DNA from 3 places in the Exiguobacterium sp. s80 genome. Region 2 is predicted to be linked to each of the others. Evidence: riboswitches for the same ligand, from Rfam matches in the RefSeq annotation. Region 2 holds a riboswitch; each other region holds the start of a gene.
The links. Region 2 has a riboswitch for thiamine pyrophosphate ahead of thiT (energy-coupled thiamine transporter ThiT). Riboswitches for the same ligand answer to the same signal wherever they lie in the genome.

Region 1 (4,203 bases), 330 kb from region 2:
AGTCGCCCGTCACCAAGGACGAGGACCCGGTCGGCATACTGGTGGACCAGCTCCATGTCATGCGTCACCATGATCAGCGTCGTCCCGTTTAATCGCGCCTGCTCGAACATCTCGATGAGTTGACTTGTCGTCTCGGCATCTTGACCGAACGTCGGTTCATCGAGTAACAGGACGTCTTTTGGTTCTAACAACATCGTTGCGACGCTGAGCCGTCGCTTTTGACCCATGCTCAGGGCGAGGGGCGACTGACGGGCGACATGGGTTAACCGGTAGGATTGCAACGCCGTTTCAATCCGCTCCGGCGTCGGTGCATCCATGCTGATTACGAGCTCGTCTTCGACCGTCTGCTTGAGAAATTGGAGCTCTGGCTGTTGAAAGACGAATCCGACGTGTCGGTAATAGCTCCGACTTTTCCATGTCCGCAGTTCTTTTTCGAACAAGCGGACCGTACCGCCTTGCGCCGGAATCAATTTCGCCAGTGTTTCGAGCAACGTGCTTTTCCCGGCACCGTTCGATCCGACGACCATGATCCATTCTCCGGCGTGTGTTGCAAGCGACAGGTTATCGACAATCACTTGCTTACGCCGGCTAATCGCGGTGCGCGTCAGCGCGAACGTCGTGTCGTGCCGAACCGGAGGACGGATGTTATTCGTTTTTCGTAACCGCCCCGCCTGGGAAGAAGCGGGGGGCACGGTTTCCAGTTCATACGGGTAGAGGAGCGGTGTTGCAATGCCGCGTCGTTCGAGTTCAGCGCGATGCTGACCGAAGACATCAAGCGGCGGACCATCACGTAAAATCGTTCCGCCGTGATCGAAGACGAGCACCCGGTCACTGAACGTCACACAGCGGTCAAGCTGATGTTCAATCAGAACGAGCGTCAACGTCCGGTCGTGATGGAGTTCCTCAATCAGCTGCATCAAAACCCGATGTCCTGCCGGATCGAGTTGCGCCGTCGGTTCGTCAAGCAATAGAATATCCGGCTCAAGGGCTAGGACGCAGGCGAGGGCGAGTCGTTGTTTCATCCCTCCTGACAGTTGCATAATCGGTGTCGTCAGCGGCACATCAAGGCCGACATGTGCCAGTACGGCGTCAACCCGGTCATCCATCTGACTGCGGTCGACTGAGCGATTTTCAAGACTAAAGGCAACTTCCGCTCCGACGGTCTGCATGCAGAACTGGTCGTCCGGATTTTGAAAAAGGATTCCGACCGTCCCATTCGTTTTGCAGTGGCCGCTGACATCGGCTTCAATCGCGTCAGGTAATAAACCGGCGAGAACATGTAAAAACGTCGTTTTCCCACTGCCGCTCGGTCCGACGAGCAACGTCGTTTCCCCTTCGTGTAGCGTCACCGTCACCTTGTGCAGGACGTTGTCATGTTGCCCCGGATAGCGGACAGACAAGTCGTTACAATGAATCATGCTGCATCCGGCTTCCGCCGCTTACGCCCGATCGCATAACCGTTCAACGTCCCTGTCTTGACGAGCGCATCGACGATGACTTTCGCAAGTAATCCACCGAGCAATGCACCGCTGACGAGTTGAAGGGAAAACGTCAACAGAAGTGTCGTCGTCGTATAGTAGGCGAAACCATTGACGACAAGACTATAGACCATACTACCGATTGCGGCGAACATTCCGGATAGAACTAACGTCATTGTGTTGAACTTCCGGTATCCGAAGAGGGCAAAAGCGATTTCGGCACCGATTCCTTGAGCGAAACCAATCAATAAGGCCGATAATCCGAAGTGACTCCCCGTGAATAATTCGACAGCCGCGGCGACGACTTCTGCAATCAGTGCTGCCCCGGGCTTTTGAATGATGTAGGCGACAAGCGGACTCGCGATGACCCAAATCCCGAACATCCAGTTCGATCCGACCGGTCCGAAGATCGCGGAAATCGGTAACCACAATGTCGACCACCCTAAGTAGAGTACCCCGCAAGCAACCGACAACATCATCATGACAATGATTTCTTTCATTTTCCAACTGTTCATGTTCCTATCTCCCTTTGGCACAACCACCAGACAAACAAAAAGACCGCCCTCTATGAAAGAGAGCGGTCGCTGAATCTGCAAACATGCAGAAAAATTGAACGAATTACCGCTCCACTTTCCTACGCTAGTATGAACTAGATCAGGTTCAAAGGGTCCGAAGTGAATCGTCTCAGCCAATGGGCTCCCCTAGTGGATGTGCATATAATGTGTACGCTATTTACTGTACCGACTCTACTGACAGTTGTCAATACAGATAAAAAAACCCTCCGCGAGGGGAGGGTAAGAAAAATTATTCTTTTTCTTCCGTGTGTTCTTCAGTAGAAACCTCTTCTGTCGCTTCAGCTGATTCTTCAGCATCTGCTTCTTCGAGATCCGCTTCAAGTGTCGATTCGACGACGGCAACGACTTGAATGTCACCTTCCGTAACGATACGGTATTCTTTTTCTTCCGGTAAATCCGAAACCGATAGAGAATCACCGAGGTTAAGATTTGTCACATCGACTTCGACGCGTTCCGGTAATTTATCTGGTGTAGCTGCAACTGTTACTTTAAAGAGTGTTTGTGAAAGATATCCACCAAGTTTTGCACCAGCCGCTTCGCCGACGAGGACGATATCTGTTTCGACTTCTGTTTCTTCATCCATTTTAACAGCGATGAATTCAACGTGCTTGATTGTTGGTGTGAAGATATCCATATCGAGTTTATTGATCAGTGTGTTGACTTTTTTACCACCGATTTGAAGTGCAACAAGTGCATTCTCACCATGTTCGCGAACGACTTTGATCAATGCTTTTTCGTCAAAGGCAATCGGTGTACTTTCCACTTTGTAACCATACACAACACCAAGAGCTTTTCCTTCATGACGTAATTGCTTTCTAAGTGAGCGTGGGCGTACTTCGCGTTCTTCTACTTTTAATGTTACTGACATGTTCATTTCCCCCTTGAATTTGGTATAGCCCTCAAAAGGTAATGAAGAAAGGAGTGGAACGAATCGTTCCGGATCAAGACGGTGCATCGAATGCTATTTCAAATTGATTTCATAAAAATGAAGATCGAAGTGAGTGGTTAGCATTTCTCTCCCAGGTCATTACGCTGATATTGAGAAACATGTGGTTGTAAAAGCAACTCGCTGATGCGGTGCTATGATAGTTATACCCCCGTAACATTAAAAGCTAAACATCAACCGGCGAAAAAACGATAGCCAGAAACCTGTTCTCCCTAGAGCAGCAACGGTTTACATCCTATTAAGAAATCGGTGCCTTTCCTCTTATTCAAGCAATTGAACCATCTCATCGACCGATAACGCAAGTGACGCCGGTTGTTCAAGTATGTCCGTCACGAGTGTCGCTTTCCGTTCCTGCAGCTCGATGATTTTTTCTTCGATCGTGCCTTTCGTGATTAATTTAATGACTTCGACCGTCTGTGTTTGTCCCATCCGGTGTGCCCGGTCAGCCGCTTGCTGTTCGACAGCCGGATTCCACCAACTGTCATATAAGATGACAGTATCCGCCGTCGCCAGGTTCAGTCCGGTGCCGCCCGCCTTCAGTGAAATCAAAAACAGATCGACTTCGCCTGCATTAAAACGGTCGCAGCGTTCGAGACGCTCCGCAATCGGTGTATCCCCGCGCAGTTCGAAATGAGGGAGGTGCAACTCATGCAGGTCGTCCCGAATCAAATCGAGCATTTTTGTAAACTGTGAAAAAATTAAGATCCGTTTGCCTGCTGCCCGTTTTTCTTGAATCAAGGCGAGCAACCGGTCCCGTTTCGCCGACCGACCACGGTAGTTTTCGACGAACAACCGGGGATCGCAACAGATTTGCCGGAGCCGGGTCAATCCGGCGAGTAACTTCATCCGTTCTTCCGGTTTTGACTGATCGAGATGCTGTAACGTCTCGAGCTGTAACTTTGCCAAGTGGGCGGCATAGAGTTTTTTCTGTGCCGCCGTCAGTTCCGTGTACTGATGGACGACTTGTTTCGCCGGCAACTGTTGCAAAACATCTTTTTTCGTCCGGCGCAGCAAAAACGGTTCGACGAATTGTTGAACGTCCCGTGCTGACCAGTCGAGAAACCGTTGCCGGTCCGGCAAGAGTGCCGGGAAGACGACGTCAAAGATTGACCAGAGATCAAGCGTCTTGTTTTCGAGCGGCGTCCCCGTCAAGGCAAACCGCCGCGTCGCCCACAGTTGTTTTAAGCTGACCGTCGTCTGCGAC
Region 2 (4,203 bases):
CCGGTCGAAGTGCCGGATGTAACGGACGAAACAGAGAAAAAAGCGACCTCGATCTTGAAGGATGCTGGGTTCTCAAAAGTAGATGTCGAAAAAGAAGAGTCGGAAGACATCAAACAAGGCAATGTCATCCGGCAATCGATTTCAGCCGGAACAGAAGTGATTGCAAAAGAACAGACGATTACAATCACGGTATCCGAAGGTTCGTCAGCATTTGAATTGAAGGATTTGACGAACATGTCGAGTGCTGAAGCAAAAGCGTACTTGGACGCGACAGGTCTCGATGGTACATTCGAACAAGAATTTTCGAGTGAAGTCGAACTGGACCAAGTCATTCGTCAATTTCCGCAAGCGGGTGTCAAAGTCGAGCCGAACGATTCCGTGACGGTCTTTATTTCAAAAGGGGAGGAAGAACAAACCGTGACGGCGACCTTCCCGGAAAAAGTAGCCTACGATGCTGTAGGTGAAGGGGATGAAGATCCGCCGCGGCAAGTCATTCGAATCGAGACGGATGATGCTAAAGGGAAACGTACGGTGATTGAAGAGTCGATTGACAGTGACGAAACATTTGATGTTCCGGTGACGATTGATCCGGGCGAAGAAGGAAAAATCACGATTTATAAAGATGATGTAGTGTATCGCTCGAAAACGATTACCTATAAACAAGCGAAAGCAGAACAATGAGTGTGCTACGAACCGCAAATTGAAGGAGGGCATGGGATGGCAGAAAATCGTATCGAAGAAAATCGGGACGGGACGATCATTCGTCTACAAGGTGGGTTTTATGATGTCATGACGACGCAGGGCGAGGTGCGATCGCGCGCTCGGGGAAACTTCCGAAAACGTGGTATCAGTCCTGTTGTAGGAGATGAGGTCGTATTGCATATCGAAAGCGAAACTGGATACATTTTAGAAGTGAAGGAACGGCAAAATTTCCTGGTTCGTCCACCGGTCGCAAACATCGATCAAGCGTTGCTTGTCGTCTCAGCAGCAGAACCGGACTTTTCAGCCCATTTGCTCGATCGGTTTTTAGTCTTAATCGAAGCAAAAGAGATTCAACCTATCATTATCTTGACGAAGATGGATTTGTTGCAAGGAACAGCAGAAGCAGAAGTCCGGACGGCGATTGCCGGTTACCGACAAATCGGTTATCAGGTGATTGAGACGTCGAGTGAGACGCTAGAAGGGGTAGAGGAAGTCCGCCCGCTACTCAAGGAAAAAACAAGTGTGCTCGCGGGACAGTCGGGAGTCGGAAAAAGTTCATTGTTGAATGCGCTCGATGCGACGCTCGATCTCGAAACGAGCCACATCTCGAAATCGCTCGGACGCGGACGACATACGACGCGTCATGTGACGTTAATTCCGCTTGCAGAGGGTTTGATTGCTGATACGCCTGGGTTTTCGAACCTCGATTTTCCACACGAGATGGAAATCGAAGAATTACGTTGGTGTTTTCCGGAATTCGTCGCACGGCAAGATACGTGCAAATACCGTGGTTGCCTGCATTTAAACGAACCAGGCTGTGCTGTCAAAAAATCAGTTGAGGCAGAAGAAATCATGTCCTCACGCTATACGAATTATGGTATGTTTGTAGAGGAAATCAAGAATCGAGCGCGGAGGTATTGAAATGATTAAAATCGCACCATCTATTTTATCAGCAGATTTCGCCAACCTAGAACGAGACGTTAAAGCTGTCGAGGCGGCAGGAGCAGATTACATCCATTTCGACGTCATGGACGGCCAGTTCGTCCCGAACATTTCATTTGGTCTACCCGTCCTCAGTAGTCTTCGTCAAAAGACGGACATGGTCCTTGACGTTCATTTAATGATCGATCGACCAGAAAACTTCGTCGAAGCGTTTGTAGCGGCAGGAGCGGATATCGTCACCTTCCATGTCGAAGCGACGAATCATGTCCATCGTGTCTTGCAACAAATTAAAGGGGCTGGAGCAAAGGCCGGCGTCGTGCTGAATCCACACACGTCACTGTCGACGATTGAACATGTCCTAGAAGAAGTCGACATGGTCTTGTTGATGACGGTCAATCCAGGATTTGGCGGACAAGCTTTCTTGCCGAGCGTCATGACGAAGCTGAAGCAATTAGCGATGATCAAAGCAGAGCGCGGTTTGACGTTCGAAATTGAAATCGATGGTGGTGTCAACGCGGAAACGGCAAAACTGTGTATCGACAATGGGGCAAACGTCCTTGTCGCAGGTTCTGCAATCTACAATGCACCAGACTATGCAGAAGCCATCACTAGTATTCGAAACGCGGCTCACGTATAATAGAGCCAAGACAATTAAATTTTGACCGCAAGGGGTGTCGCGTCAAGCGGCTGAGAGAAGTGAGTAGACTTTAACCCTTCGAACCTGTTCCGTTCAGACGGACGTAGGGATGTGGCGCACGCAGGCAGTACGGCGTCCGTCGTACTGCCTTTTTGTTGTCATCATTATTTTATTTTTAGGAGGAACACAGTATGAAACGATTACAAATGTTAATGGAGATTGCGATTTTCGCGAGTCTCGGTGTTGTATTTGATTTATTGATTCCGTTCAAAATGCCACAAGGCGGATCCATCAGCTTAGCGATGTTACCGATTTTCGTCATGGCCTTTCGTCACGGCGTCGTTGGTGGTGTCATCACGGGTGCGCTCGTCGGAACGATTCAATTGATGTTCGCTCCGCAAGTCTTGACGGTCGTCCAACCGCTGCTTGACTATACGCTTGCATATGGTGTCGTCGGTTTGAGTGGAGTGTTTGCAGGCCAAGTCAAAAAAGCAGCAACAGAAGGTCAAAAAAAGCGTCTCATGACGATTGTCTTGTTTGCGACCTTGTTAGGTGCAGGTCTACGTTACATCTGTCATGTCATCAGTGGAATCGTCTTTTTTGCAGAGTATGCCAAAGGACCTGTCGTTCCATACTCGTTCATTTATAACGCGACGTATATGGCTCCGTCGTATGTTTTATGTGGGGTCGTTGCAGGTATTTTGCTTACGACAGCACCACGTCTTTTACGTTACTCCGCTCGCGGTATTTAAAGATGAGAGTTTTAATCGTTGCGGCAGGACCGGCAGAAGACGTCCCGACGCTCGCACCATTCGTGAAAGACAAGACGATGATTATCGGTGTTGACGGCGGGATTGCGACATTAGTGGAGCAAGGACTTGATTTTGATGTGGCAATTGGTGACTTTGATTCGCTCGGATACGTTCCGGATGGTGGATTGCTTCATCCGGCAGAAAAAGATGAAACGGACTTAGAACTAGCGTTACGTTACGCTACCGAACAGGCTGCAGGTGCTGAACTACTCATCTTTGGTGCGACGGGTGGTCGGCTCGACATGACGCTACAGAACGTCTATTTGTTAAAACAATTCCCGACAGCACGACTCGTGACGAAACGTGAGGATGTCCGGTACTGGAAAACCGGTCAGTACGAACTCGCGTCTGAAGGGTATCATTACCTGTCATTCATTCCCCTTGTCCCGTCGAACTTGACGTTACGCGGCGTCAAATACCCTTTGACGGAGCATCCTGTTCCGGTCGGTGGTTCGCTGACGGTCAGCAATGAGTGGGTTGGTGTTGCGCAAGTGACGGTCGTCGAAGGGGAAGTTCTCGTCCTGCGCACGCACGAAAAATAAAAACGTGATAGACGCGACTCCATCATATCCCGCTGAAGCGATCGGGACATGCGTTCTTCAAGTACACGTCATGACGTCATGAACAAAAAGATAGGTATGGCAAACGCCGATGACTCCGTATGTGAAACGGAATCATCGGCGCTTTGATTTTTTAGCAGCTTATTTAGTTAGCCGCCTGTTTGAGATTAACCCGGTGTATCCAGGGTCCGATAACAAGTTACCGATTGTCGTGAAGTGTCGAACTGGCTGCCTGTTGTTCGCTTTTGGCAGCGATATGTTTCCCTTTGACGAAGAGATGGTAACTCGCCCATGTCAGTAGGAAGAAAGGGACGCCGAGATATAAGGCGACGCGTTGATCGGCTTGAAAACCTAAACTGATTAAGACGAGCAGATTGAGTGAGAATGAGAGGATGGGTAAGACTGGGAAGAACGGTGTTTTGAACTTCAGTTCGTCAAGCGTGTGTCCTGCCTTGATGAATTGGCGTCGGAAAGCGATTTGCGAAGCGGAAATCGAGATCCAACCGACTTGTGCTCCGAGACCGGCGATGGATAATAGCCAGATGAAGAC
Region 3 (4,203 bases), 630 kb from region 2:
ATTGGGGACGCGGCAGGCATGATGGCGTGACACCCGAGTTCTTCCAGTCTTCGTGCCAACAACAGATCGTCTGACGTATACGGTAAGACGGTGAATCCTTCTTTTAATAATTCTTCCGATGCCCGCAACGTTTCGATTGGGTCCGGTAACAGCGTTTTATCACAGCCGATGACTTCAACTTTGACCATGTCGCACAGTCCGGACGCGCGGGCAAGTTTTGCCAGCCGAACCGCTTCTTCCGCTGTCTTCGCCCCCGCCGTGTTCGGTAATAAATGATACTGACTCAAATCAAGCGCCTCTAAAAAGTTCGGTTGACTCGCTTCAAAGATATCCATCCGGCGAACGGAAAAGGTCAGGATGTCTGCTCCTGATGCCTCGACTGCTTGCTGCTGTGTCGTCACGTCGGGGTATTTGCCCGTTCCGAGTAATAACCGCGACTGAAATGTCGTTTGACCAATCGTTAACATGATTAACCGCCTCCTACGAAGTGAACGATTTCAAAAGAATCGCCTGTTTGAATGGGTGTGTTTTGGTATGCTGTCCGCTCGACAATCTGTCGATTCTGTTCGATGATGACCATTTTTTCCGTCAAATTGAGATGATGAATCAATCCGTCGATTGTCGAAATCGATCCGTCAAGCGTATACGGTTGACCATTAATGGTGAGTTGCATTCGTGTTCCTCCTCGATTCATGTAATGAAAACGGACGAAGCTCATATTTCGGCGTGATTCCAGTTACCTCGTCTGCCAGGACGGACGCCGTGATCGGGGCGAGTAATATCCCGTGCCGATGATGCCCGGTCGCGACGAATAGGTGCCCGACTCCCGGGACCTGCCCGAGATAAGGCAATCCGTCCGCTGTTTGTGGACGAATCCCGGACCAGATGTCCACGATTTCCGCTTCTCTGATTGCCGGGAACAGTCGCACCGCCGCCTGCAGGAGATGTTCAATCCCGCTGACGCTGACCCCTGTCGTCTCGTCACCGATCCGTTCCGTCGCCCCGATGATGATCCGTCCGTCAAACTTCGGGACGAGGTACACGTCGTCGCTAAACAACGTCTCGGTCAAGACATGCCCCGGAAGCCGGACGGCGAGGCATTCGCCTTTGACCGGTACCGTCGCGATCTCGACACCACTCGTCGCGAGTAACGCTTCTGATCCCCGACCGCTTGCGACCACGACGTTCCCGGCTTCGCGCTTACCGTTACTTGTCGCAACGCCGACGACGGTCGCCCCTGCCCGGAGCAGTCCCGTGACCATTGTCTGTTCTTCAATCACACCTCCGCGGGCTTTAATCGCCTGACGGAGCGAACGCGTCAACTGGACGGGATCGATTTGACCGACTGAAGCGAACCGGATGTCCCCGTCTGCACGGATCAGTCGAAACGGGTTTTCTTTATAGCCACTATCAATGCCGGTCTCATTAAACAGCTCACGGACGAGGTCGGGATAAAGCTGTCGACTCGTTGCTGCCAGTTGATGTAAGGCAGGAATCAGTTCATGATCCGTCGCAAGCATGCCGGCTGCTGCCCGCGTCGCTCCTTCACTGGAACGATTTTGCTCAAGCACGCGTACCGGTTGTCCTCGTTTGAGCAATTCGTAGGCGAGTGTCAAACCGATTACGCCTGCGCCGACGATTAACGTCTCTGTTGCTTTCATTGATCAAGCACCTCGCGATACGACCGGACTGCTTCGACCGGGTTTGCCTGACCGAGAATCCCTGACATCACAGCGATGCCAGCAACGCCGGTCGCAAGGACACCCGCGACCTTCTCCGGCTGAATCCCGCCAATCGCGATGACGGGGACTTTTGAAAACGTGACGATTTGCGCGAGTGCCGCTAGTCCGCGCGGGGCGACGTCCTGTTTTGACGCCGTCGCAAAGACATGACCATACATGACGAAGTCGCTGCCCGTCTCAAGCGCTTCCGTCAAGGAGTGGATTGATCGGCCGATCTGTAGCTCGCTGAATTGACGCCGCACGACAGCGACGGGAATACTGCGTGATGTCAACTGGACACTTGCCTTCGTCACGAGGGCGACATCGAGCCGGTCATGGACGATTAGTTTTTCACGTGGAACACCGGCGCATACTAGCGCCTCGATCAATTGGACGAGTCGGTCCGCCGACCAACCCGGTTCTCGGATATGAATCATGTCGGCATAAGGCACAACAGCCGGCAAGACTTCTAGTAGATGTGTCAGCTCTTTTGTCCCGGTCGTCACAATATGTAACTTCGGACGCATACCTTCTCCTCCTTGCTACACAAAAAGGACCACCCCATGAACATGATGGAGTGGTCCGAAAAATGTCCAGGTAAGACCTGAGACAGGATGATAATCAGAAGCCACTTCCCTCCGCTAGTACGAACTAGATCAGGTTCAAAGGGTCCGGATATTTCCGTCTCAGTCTGCTGCGAGACTCCCCTAGTGTAGAACTATTTAGTGTTGGTTGGTTCATTCGTAGTCTACCATGACCGCTCGCTTGATTTCTAGTCTGACTTGTCAGTTCAGCCAATCCGTGACCGTTTTGACCTGTTCCGTCAATTGTTCACGCGTTGGAATCAGCTTCGTGTCTGCTAAATCATACGTTTGTTTCAGACGTAAGACACGTGTCACTTTCGCGTCGAGGTCAGCCCGTGATAGTGACTTGTCCTTGATCCCCTGCATAATTGCCGCATGAACATCCGTGTAAGCACCGGCTTGCGAGAACATCGCCATGTCGGCACCACGTTCGAGGGCGAGACGCGAAGCTTGGGCGAGACCATATTGTTTCGTGATCGCACCCATTACGAGGTCGTCCGTCACGATGACGCCATCGAACTTCAACTCTTCACGCAACAGTTGTTGCATGACCGGCTCTGATAACGACGACGGATTGTCTGGGTCGAGCGCCGGGAATAAAATGTGTGCGACCATCACCATTTCCGCTCCGGCATCGATTGCCGCTTTGAACGGGACGAGTTCCAGTTGCTCGAGTTGCGCTTTCGTCTTCGTCACGGTCGGTAAGCCGACATGCGAATCGACGGTCGTATCGCCGTGTCCGGGAAAATGTTTGACGACCGGCACGACGTCTTCCGACTTGATTCCCTGCATTAACGGGACACCGAGCCGGGCGACGTCATCCGGCTCAGCACTGAGTGCCCGGTCACCGATGATCGGGTTCGCCGGGTTACTGTTGACATCAAGAACCGGGGCGAAATCCATATTAAATCCATAAAACCGTGACATCGCACCAAGCGCCTGTCCGGTCTTTTGCATCAATGCCGGATCGTTTTTCTGACCGAGCGTCAGACTCGGAGGTAAATGAAACGTTTGATCCGGGACACGACTGACACGTCCTCCTTCTTCATCGAAGCCGAGGAACGCGAGCGCCTCGTCGTCTTGTGCGTCCTTGATTGCTGCCGTCAAGGTTTTCAGCTGGGCGTCTGACGTGATATTGCCTCCGAGTAACAGGACACCGCCTATCGCGTGATCGTTTAACAGACTTCGGTCCGCGTCCGATAACGTCGTCCCACTGATCCCGATATACAGCAATTGATCGACCTTTTCAGCAGTCGAGAGTTTGGCGAGCTGACGTTTGATGTCTTGCTCCGCCTGGTCGGCAGCCGTCGGTTCGTCAGCGACCGGCTGTTGCTGACTCGTCTTCGGTTCCGGTTTCGTCTTCGGTTCTGTTGCTGGTTCACTCGCGCATGCCGTCAAAAAGCAAGCCGTTAAAAGCAGGTAAATCGGTTTCAAAGCGGTTCCTCGTTTCGGACGCCATTGATTGAATAATAGACTTCAATTTCAGCATTCAGTGATTTCGAGACAGAACAGTATTTATCTTTTGATAACGACACGGCCCGGCGGACTTTATCATCCGGTAAGTCGCCTTCGAGACGATAATGAATCGAAATCGTCGTAAAGCGGCGCGGGTGTTCCGTCGCCCGTTCTCCCTCAATGTCCATCTCAAACGAGGTTAACGGTAAACGCATTTTTTCTAAAATGGAGACGATGTCCATTCCCGTACAGCCGGCGACGGCGTGTAACAACAATTCAGTTGGTCGTGGTGCTCCGTTCTCCCCGTTATTTTCAGGTGCTGCATCCATTGCCAGTTGGTGTCCGGACTCCGTCACTCCACTAAAGCCCATCTTGTGATTCCATGTAATCGTCGCTTGCATTTTTCTCACTACCTTTCGATTTTTAGTTCGGTTCGCTTCGCT

Region 1: it holds a riboswitch for thiamine pyrophosphate, as region 2 does, so the genes downstream of both, KNP94_RS04475 (ECF transporter S component) here and thiT (energy-coupled thiamine transporter ThiT) in region 2, are expected to answer to the same signal.
Region 3: it holds a riboswitch for thiamine pyrophosphate, as region 2 does, so the genes downstream of both, KNP94_RS02715 (thiamine phosphate synthase) here and thiT (energy-coupled thiamine transporter ThiT) in region 2, are expected to answer to the same signal.

The regions. Positions count from the first base shown of each region.
Region 1 covers NZ_JACSMP010000001.1:830,636-834,838, forward strand. The annotation lists gene KNP94_RS04470 (ABC transporter ATP-binding protein) at 1-1,418, opposite strand, end outside; gene KNP94_RS04475 (ECF transporter S component) at 1,415-1,993, opposite strand; TPP riboswitch at 2,093-2,191, opposite strand; gene KNP94_RS04480 (50S ribosomal protein L25/general stress protein Ctc) at 2,283-2,921, opposite strand; gene KNP94_RS04485 (DEAD/DEAH box helicase) at 3,261-4,203, opposite strand, start outside.
Region 2 covers NZ_JACSMP010000001.1:1,159,595-1,163,797, reverse strand. The annotation lists gene pknB (Stk1 family PASTA domain-containing Ser/Thr kinase) at 1-681, shown strand, start outside; gene rsgA (ribosome small subunit-dependent GTPase A) at 718-1,623, shown strand; gene rpe (ribulose-phosphate 3-epimerase) at 1,625-2,281, shown strand; TPP riboswitch at 2,302-2,408, shown strand; gene thiT (energy-coupled thiamine transporter ThiT) at 2,473-3,033, shown strand; gene KNP94_RS06155 (thiamine diphosphokinase) at 3,036-3,635, shown strand; gene KNP94_RS06150 (amino acid permease) at 3,853-4,203, opposite strand, start outside.
Region 3 covers NZ_JACSMP010000001.1:532,901-537,103, reverse strand. The annotation lists gene KNP94_RS02730 (thiazole synthase) at 1-467, opposite strand, end outside; gene thiS (sulfur carrier protein ThiS) at 470-673, opposite strand; gene KNP94_RS02720 (NAD(P)/FAD-dependent oxidoreductase) at 657-1,661, opposite strand; gene KNP94_RS02715 (thiamine phosphate synthase) at 1,658-2,248, opposite strand; TPP riboswitch at 2,338-2,440, opposite strand; gene nagZ (beta-N-acetylhexosaminidase) at 2,507-3,739, opposite strand; gene KNP94_RS02705 (OsmC family protein) at 3,736-4,161, opposite strand.